Regions from separate parts of the Streptomyces dengpaensis genome, predicted to be linked through region 1. Evidence: riboswitches for the same ligand, from Rfam matches in the RefSeq annotation. Region 1 holds a riboswitch; the other holds the start of a gene.
What was found. A riboswitch is a leader RNA that binds a small molecule or an ion and turns the genes downstream of it on or off. The one in region 1 is predicted to bind cobalamin.
Positions count from the first base shown of each region.

Region 2: linked by a shared signal. The riboswitch ahead of C4B68_RS28250 (prenyltransferase/squalene oxidase repeat-containing protein) and the one ahead of C4B68_RS02690 (energy-coupling factor ABC transporter permease) in region 1 are both predicted to bind cobalamin.

Region 1 is NZ_CP026652.1:562,808-566,970, forward strand. Features, by position in the region: gene C4B68_RS02675 (LysR family transcriptional regulator) at 1-416, shown strand, start outside; gene C4B68_RS02680 (phosphoheptose isomerase family protein) at 465-785, shown strand; gene C4B68_RS44025 (hypothetical protein) at 782-913, shown strand; gene C4B68_RS02685 (CapA family protein) at 923-2,059, shown strand; cobalamin riboswitch at 2,180-2,362, shown strand; gene C4B68_RS02690 (energy-coupling factor ABC transporter permease) at 2,393-3,091, shown strand; gene C4B68_RS02695 (energy-coupling factor ABC transporter substrate-binding protein) at 3,121-3,552, shown strand; gene cbiQ (cobalt ECF transporter T component CbiQ) at 3,558-4,163, shown strand, end outside.
Region 2 is NZ_CP026652.1:6,106,617-6,110,779, reverse strand. Features, by position in the region: gene C4B68_RS28260 (aldehyde dehydrogenase) at 1-563, opposite strand, end outside; gene C4B68_RS28255 (MBL fold metallo-hydrolase) at 800-1,834, shown strand; cobalamin riboswitch at 1,947-2,078, shown strand; gene C4B68_RS28250 (prenyltransferase/squalene oxidase repeat-containing protein) at 2,223-3,470, shown strand; gene C4B68_RS28245 (SCO2322 family protein) at 3,467-4,120, shown strand; gene C4B68_RS28240 (energy-coupling factor transporter transmembrane component T) at 4,124-4,163, shown strand, end outside.

The sequences.
Region 1 (4,163 bases):
CCTACGCCGGCTACGCCCGCACCATCCTCGGCCTGCACGAGGAAGCGCTGACCGCCGCGCGCGGTGACATCGGGGGCGAGGACGGGGACGCCGAGCGCGGTGACGAGGCCGTCGTCGACCTCATGGAGACCACGGCGGAGCGTCGTGCGGAGCTGGCCGCGCGCCTGCCGCAGCACGCGGTCCTCGCCGCCCACATCGGCAAAGACACTCAGCGCGCCGGCACCGACCCGGCCGCCCTGCTCGGTCCATGGAGCTCCGGCCGGCGGCTCGCCGTCGCGGGCGGGCTCACCGCCGACGACCTGCCCGGGTTCGCCGGCGCCGGTGACATCCGGGTCATCGTCGGATCGGCCGTCACCGCCGCCGCCGATCCCGCGGAAGCGGCCGGTCGCCTGGCCCGGGCGGCAGGCCGCAGCTGACCATCCGCCTCAACGGATGCGCCTCAACGGACAGTAGAGACAAGGCAGTTGCACGCAATAACCGACCACCTCACCGAAGGACTGAGGAAGCAGATCCTCGCCGAGATCGACGGAGTCATCGCCCTCGTCGACGACGCGCTGGAATCCCTGGCCATGACCCTGCGGAACGCGGAGCGCATCTTCGTCACAGGGGAAGGGCGTTCGGGACTCATGGCGAAGGCCTTCGCCATGCGGCTGATGCACCTCGGACTGCCCGTGCACGTCATCGGCGAGACCACGACGCCAGCCGTCGCCCAGGGCGACACCGCGCGGGCACCGTCCGGGTCGCCGAACAGGCCGTGCGGGCAGGCTCCCGTGTGCATGCGGTGACCACGGCACCCGAGTCGCCCCTCGCCACACTGGCCGAGTCCACCTTGGTGATCCCGGCCGCCACCAAGTACCGGCGCCCCGGCGTGCGGCAGAGCCACAGAACGCCGGCCAGGCCGGTGGTCGCCTAGTGTGGAGGTATGGGCGGCGGCGTAGTGACGCTGTTCCTGTGCGGCGATGTGATGCTCGGGCGCGGCGTCGACCAGATCCTCCCGCACCCCGGAGATCCGGAGCTGCGGGAGTTCTACGTCGAGGATGCCCGGTCGTACGTGGAGCTGGCGGAGCGGGTGAGCGGCCCGATCCCCGCCCCGGTCACCCCCTCCTGGCCGTGGGGCGAGGCGCTCCGGTTGCTGGACGGGGCGGCTCCGGACGCTCGGATCGTGAACCTGGAGACGGCCATCACCCGCTGCGACGCGTTCGCGCCCGGCAAGGGGATCCACTACCGGATGCACCCGGCCAACGTGCCCGCCGTGGCGGTGGCACGCCCCGACGTCTGCGTCCTGGCCAACAACCACGTACTCGACTTCGGCCGCCCCGGCCTCGAGGAGACGCTCGAGTCGCTGGCCCGGGCGGGGCTGCGGGCGGCAGGCGCGGGGCGCACCGCCGACGAGGCGTACGCGCCCGCGACGGTTCCCGTCGGTGACGGCGCCCGCGTCCTGGTCTTCGCCCTCGGGACGGCGTCCAGCGGCGTTCCCTCCAGCTGGGCGGCGGCCTCGGACCGGCCCGGAGTCGCCTACGTGTCCGAGCCGTCCGCCGCCGCGGCCGACAGGGTGATCCAGCGGGTACGCCGGGCGAAACGCCCGGGTGACATCACGGTGGTCTCGGTGCACTGGGGCTCCAACTGGGGATACCGCGTCCCCCGGCACCACGTCCGCTTCGCGCATGCGCTGATCGACGGCGGCGTGGACGTCGTGCACGGGCACTCTTCGCACCACCCCCGTCCCCTCGAGGTGTATGGCAACCGGCTGATCCTGTACGGCTGCGGGGACTTCATCGACGACTACGAGGGCATCAACGGCTACGAGGAGTACCGCGACGACCTTCGGCTCGCCTACCTGCTCTCGGTGGAGCGGGGCACCGGGCGACTGACCGGCCTGCGCATGACACCGCTTCAGGCGCGCCGTATGCGCCTGGAACCCGCGACCGTCGAGGACCAAACCTGGCTGCGAGCGACGCTCGACCGGATCAGCCCCGGCGTCCACATCACCCCCGGTCGCGATGGCGCGCTCGAGTTGGTGCACCCGGCGGTCACCCATGGGGCAGGCAGCGATACCTGAGCGGCGCCCCACGCGGGAGGGAAACCGGACCGCTGATCCCTCGCGAACCGGGGCGGGCGCTGTGCGCAGGGGACGGCTGCGCGCCCCCGAGCGCCGCTTGTCACCACCAGCTGTGACGCACTAATGTCGCCACGCCTTGGTGAACGGGAAATCCGGTGTGATGCCGGTGCGGCCCTCGCCACTGTGATCGGGAAGTCCGGCTCCAGCCCTCGCGGGCAGCCACTGGGTCCTCGGACCCGGGAAGGCGGAGTTCGGGCGGTGTCACCCGTCAGCCAGGAGACCGGCCAAGGCGCGTCAACCATCCACGAGGTGCTGGAGAGGGTCTGCTGAGCCATGCACATAGCCGAGGGTTTTCTTCCTCCGGCGCACGCGGTCGCCTGGGGCGTCGCGTCAGCGCCATTCGTCGTCCACGGAGTCCGGTCACTCACCCGTGAGGTCAGGGAGCACCCCGAGAGCACCCTGCTCCTCGGCGCCTCCGGAGCCTTCACCTTCGTTCTGTCCGCGCTGAAGCTGCCCTCGGTGACCGGGAGTTGCTCACACCCCACCGGCACGGGGCTGGGTGCCATTCTCTTCCGGCCGCCGATCATGGCGGTGCTGGGCACCATCACTCTGCTCTTCCAGGCGCTGCTGCTCGCGCACGGCGGACTCACCACGCTCGGCGCCAACGTGTTCTCCATGGCGATCGTCGGGCCGTGGGCCGGGTACGGGATGTACCGGTTGCTGCGGCGGTACGGTGTGCCGCTCATGGTCGCGGTGTTCTTCGGCGCGTTCGTCGCCGACCTGTTCACCTACTGCGTCACCAGTGTGCAGCTCGCGCTCGCCTTCCCCGACCCGAGCAGCGGATTCCTGGGCGCACTCGGCAAGTTCGGGTCCATCTTCGCCGTCACGCAGATTCCGCTGGCGGTGAGCGAGGGGCTCCTCACCGTCCTCGTCATGCGGCTGCTCGTGCAGTCCAGCAAGGGCGAACTGACGCGGCTCGGGGTGCTCCTGACGAAGAAGGACGCCCGCACCGGCAGCGAGGCGATGGCCTGATGGACGAGAAGAGCCTGACGGACAAGAAGATGAGCAAGAGCGCGAAGACCAACCTCCTTCTGGTGCTGGCCGTGATCGCGCTGGCCGTGCTGCCGCTGGCCCTCGGTCTCGGCGACGACAAGGAGGAGCCGTTCACCGGGTCCGATGGCCAGGCCGAGACGGCGATCACCGAGATCGAGCCGGACTACGAACCCTGGTTCTCACCCCTGTACGTGCCGCCGTCCGGCGAGATCGAGTCGGCGCTGTTCGCCCTCCAGGCGGCCATCGGCGCGGGCGTCCTCGCCTACTACTTCGGACTCCACCGGGGACGCCGTCAGGGCGAGGCGCGGGCCCGGGAACGGCAGCAGGCCGAAAGTGCCGCGAGCGGCGCCGGGGAGTCCGGGGCCTCACAGGTCCCTGAACCCTCACAAGTTCCCGGGGCCTCACAGGTTCCCGGGGCCTCTCAGGTCCCCGAGGCCTGAGCCTCGTGCTGCCGATCGACGCGGCGGCGCACAGCAGTCGCTGGCGCCGCCGTCATCCCGTGGACAAGGCCGTGCTCGGGCTGGGGCTCACCGCGCTGGCGATCTCGCTGCCGCCCTGGCCGGGGGCCGCGCTGGTACTCGTGACGGCCGTGGCCGTGCTGCTCGGACCGGCGGGTGTGCCAGTGCGCAGGCTGTGGCGTGCCTACCGGGTGCCGCTGGGCTTCTGTGTGACGGGTGCGGTGACGCTGCTCGTGCAGGTCGGTGGTCCCGGCGGGTTCGTGGCGCTGGCCGACGGCGGGGCCGTACGGGCCGGTGAGCTGCTGTTGCGCTCCTCGGCCGCTTCCCTCGGCGTCCTGCTGTTCGCGTTCACGACGCCGATGTCCGACCTGCTGCCGCGCCTGGTGAAGGCCGGGGTGCCCGCGCCGGTCGTGGATGTGGCCCTGGTGACGTACCGCATGAGCTTCCTGCTGCTCGACTCCGTACGGCTGATCCGGGACGCGCAGGCCGCGCGGCTCGGGCACACGACCCGGGCCGCACAGTGGCGTTCCCTGGCCGGGCTCGGCGCCACCGCATTCGTCCGGTCCTTCGACCGGGCCGCGCGGCTCCAGGCC
Region 2 (4,163 bases), 5.5 Mb from region 1:
GCGTCCAGGGGCGATTCCGGCGACGGCTTCAGTACGACCGTGCAGCCGGTCAGCAGCGCGGGCGCGAGCTTGGCCGCCGCCACGAACTGCGGGACGTTCCACGGGACCACGGCCGCCACCACGCCCACCGGCTCACGGCGGACGAGGATCCTGCCGAGGACTCCGTCGCGCGTCTCCTCGTACGTGTGGTTCCGCGCGACCGTGATCGCCGCGTCCCACACCATCATCGCGCCGAGGGCCTGCGCGAGGACGCTCCAGGAGTACGGGGAACCGTTCTCGGAGGAGATGACGCGGGCGATCTCCTCGTGCCGTACGGCGATCGCGTCCTTGATCCGGGTGACGACCTCGATCCGCTCGTCGAGGCTCATGCGCGGCCAGGGGCCCTCGTCGAACGCCTCGCGCGCGGCGGCGACCGCCCGGTCGACGTCCGCCGTCGACGCGTGCGGAACCCGCCCGATGACCTCTTCCGTGTGCGGCGAGATCACCTCGATGACGTCCTTGCCCAGGGGGTCCGTCAACTCCCCGCCTATGAACAGCTGTCCGTGTTCCACGAGCTCGGTCATGGCGACTGCCTCCCCGGGGCCGTTCTCTGACGCTCCATCAGATACGGATACGAGAACTGATACCAGTTCCGTGCGATGGAGTCCACGGGTGGAACGGCGGAACGCCTGGAGTAGCGCCGGGGAGGACGCCGGGAGTAACGCCCGGGATGGCGCCGGCAGTTCGTCGACTCGGGCTACCGTCGAAACTCGTTCTAGTTATAGTGAGCCGGGGGCCGGGCGCGGCGATTGGGGAGCCCATGGCGCAGATGACCGAGCACGGCGGGGGCGTACGGTCCATCCGGGTTCCCATTCCGGACAACCCCCTGGGGTACACGCTGGTGTACGTCGTCGACACCGACCGCGGCCCGGTGCTGATCGACACCGGCTGGGACGACCCGGCCTCCTGGGACACCCTCGCCGAGGGACTGGCGGCCTGCGGCACCGCGGCCGGCGAGATCCACGGGGTGGTCATCACCCACCACCACCCCGACCACCACGGCCTGTCCGCCAAGGTCCGCAAGGCGTCCGGCGCGTGGATCGCCATGCACGCGGCCGACATCTCGATCGTGCGGCGGGCCCGCGGCACCGAGCCGGGCCGCTGGTTCGCGTACATGACGACGAAGCTCGAAGCCGCCGGTGCGCCCGAGGAGCACATCGCCCCGATGCGCACCGCGCGCCCGCGCACCCTGCCCGGCCTCGCCCCCGCGCTCCCCGACCGCGAGATCGTCCCCGGCGAACTCCTCGCCCTGCCGGGCCGCCGTCTGCGCGCGATCTGGACCCCCGGCCATACGCCCGGCCATGTCTGCCTCCACCTGGAAGAGGAGCACCCGGCCCAACTCCCGGGCCACGGCCGCCTGTTCTCGGGTGACCACCTCCTCCCCGGGATCACTCCGCACATCGGCCTGTACGAGGATCCGGACGACGCCACCGTCACCGATCCCCTCGGCGACTACCTCGACTCCCTGGAGCGCGTCGCTCGCCTCGACCCCGCCGAGGTGCTCCCCGCCCACCAGCACGCCTTCGCCGACGCGCCCTTCCGCGTACGGGAGTTGCTCGCGCACCACGAGGAACGCCTCACCGGGCTCCTCGCCCTCCTGACCACCCCGCTCACCCCCTGGCAGCTCGCCGAGCGCATGGAGTGGAACCGGCCCTGGGACGACATCCCGTACGGATCAAGGAACATCGCGGTCTCGGAGGCCGAGGCCCATCTGCGGCGGCTGGTGAAGCTGGGGCGGGCGGAGGCGGTGACGGGGAGCGATCCGGTGACGTACGTGGCTTCTGAAGGGGTTTAGCCCTTCCGGCGTTTGAGGACGAGCGCGTTCAGCGCGATACGGGGGGCTGGGGGGCGGAGCCCCCCAGGTACGGCACGGGTAGGGGCGGAGGGGGCGAAAAACCCTCGTCCGCCCTGACCGCCCCTCTGGCGGTTCCTTACGGGCCGGTACAGTAAGGGCGTCGTCATCACACCCGTACGGGGGGAAGCCGGTGCAATTCCGGCGCTGACCCGCAACCGTGAACCGCCGCCTCGGTGGTGAGCCGGATCACCTCGCCCGGGACGTGACCGGCTCGTGCCATCGGCAGCCCGCCGCTGGCAGGCACCGTCGAGGGATACGGAGCCGGAGCCGCCCGGAAGCCTCATGCCTCGGCATGCCCGGCGCTGCCCAGCTCCCCACAGGGAGAGTCATGTTTGTTCGCCGCAGCGCCGCGGTACTGGCCGCCACGGCCGTGATCAGTGCCGCTGTCATGCCGACGGCCTTCGCCGCCGACGAGTCCCCCTCCCCGTCCGCGTCCCAGGCGCTCCCGTCCGGGCTGTTCGGTTCCGGCGATCCCACCTACGACGGCGTCTGGCGGCAGTCGCTCGCCCTGCTCGCCCAGGACACCGTCGGGGTGAAGCCCGCGGCGAAGGCAGTCGACTGGCTGACCGGGCAGCAGTGCGCGAACGGGGCGTTCGCGCCGTACCGCGCCGACGCGACCGCCCAGTGCGACGCCAAGACGATGGTCGACACCAACAACACGGCCGCCGCCGTACAGGCCCTCGCCGCGCTCGGCGGGCACGACGCGCAGGCGGACAAGGCCGTCGCGTGGCTGAAGTCCGTGCAGAACAAGGACGGTGGCTGGGGGTACACCGCGGGCGGCCCCAGCGACGCCAACTCGACGTCCGTCGTGATCGGCGCGCTGACGGCCGCGGGCGAGAAGCCCTCGGAGGCCGCCAAGGGCGGCAAGTCGCCGTACGACGCCCTGCTGGAGCTGGCGATCCCGTGCGACGCGGACGGCGGCGGCGCGTTCGCCTTCCAGCCGGACAAGAAGGGCAAGCTGGCGGCGAACGCGGACGCGACGGCGGCGGGCGTGGTCGGCGCGCTCGGCAAGGGCCTCGTCGGCGAAGCCAAGCAGCCCGCCGTCGACACCTTCTCCTGCAAGACCGCCGACGGCACCGACCCCGAGCGGGCCGCGCAGAACGGTGCCGCGTACCTCGTCGAGGTGCTCGCCAAGGACACGTACCTCAAGTCGGCGCTGGCCGGCGCCGAGGACCAGCCCGACTACGGCAACACCGCGGACGCGGTCGTCGCGCTCGCCGCCGCGGGCGGGACCAAGGCCACGAAGGAGCCGCTGGCCTGGCTGGAGAAGAACGCCGGCACCTGGGCGGAGCAGGGCGGCCCTGCCGCGTACGCCCAGCTGATCTTCGCCGTCCACGCCACCGGCGCCGACCCGCGCGACTTCGGCGGCACGGACCTCGTCCAGCGGCTCGGTGCCACCGGTCCGGCGGCGGACGCGTCCGGCTCCTCGGTCGCCCCGGGCGACGAGAAGAAGGACGAGAAGAAGACGGACGACACCGAAGGCGTCAGCGTCTGGTGGATCATCGGCGTCGGTCTCGTCGCCGGTATCGGCATCGGCTTCCTGATCAGCGGCCGCAACAAGAAGCAGCAGCTGTGAGCCGCCGTCGGACGCCCGCGCTGGTCCTCGTCGCCCTGCTGCTCCTCGTCCTCGGCGGCGCGGGGCAGGCGCAGGCCGTCGGCTACCGCTACTGGTCCTTCTGGGACCTGTCGGACGGGAAGTGGACGTACGCGACACAGGGTCCGTCGACCGTGCGGCCGTCCGACGGCGACGTCCAGGGTTTCCGCTTCGCGGTGAGCGAGGACTCGCGGCACGCCGTCCAGCCGCGCGGTGACAGGGACTTCACCTCGATCTGCGCGCGCACGCCCGCCGAGTCCGGCAAGAAGCGGATCGCTCTCGTCCTCGACTTCGGCGTCCCCAAGGACGCGCCGTCCGGCGAGACACCGCCGTCCCCGCGTACGGCGTGCGCCCGCGTCCCCTCCGACGCGACCACCGCCGACGCCCTCGCCGCGGTCGCCGAACCCCTCCGCTACGACACCAACGCCCTGCTGTGCGCCATCGCGGGCTACCCGCGGACGGGGTGCGGCGACCAGGTCGCGGCCACGGGGCCGACGGCGTCCGCGAAGGCCCGGAAGGAGACCTCCGGCGGCCAGGGCGGCGGCCCGTCGGTGGGCCTGCTGGCGGGTGTCGCGGCGGTGGCCGTGCTGGCCGGCGCCGGCATATGGCAGGCCCGACGCCGCAGGGGCTGAGGCGTGACGATGACGAAGGGCGCGAACGAAGGGGCCGAGGCGG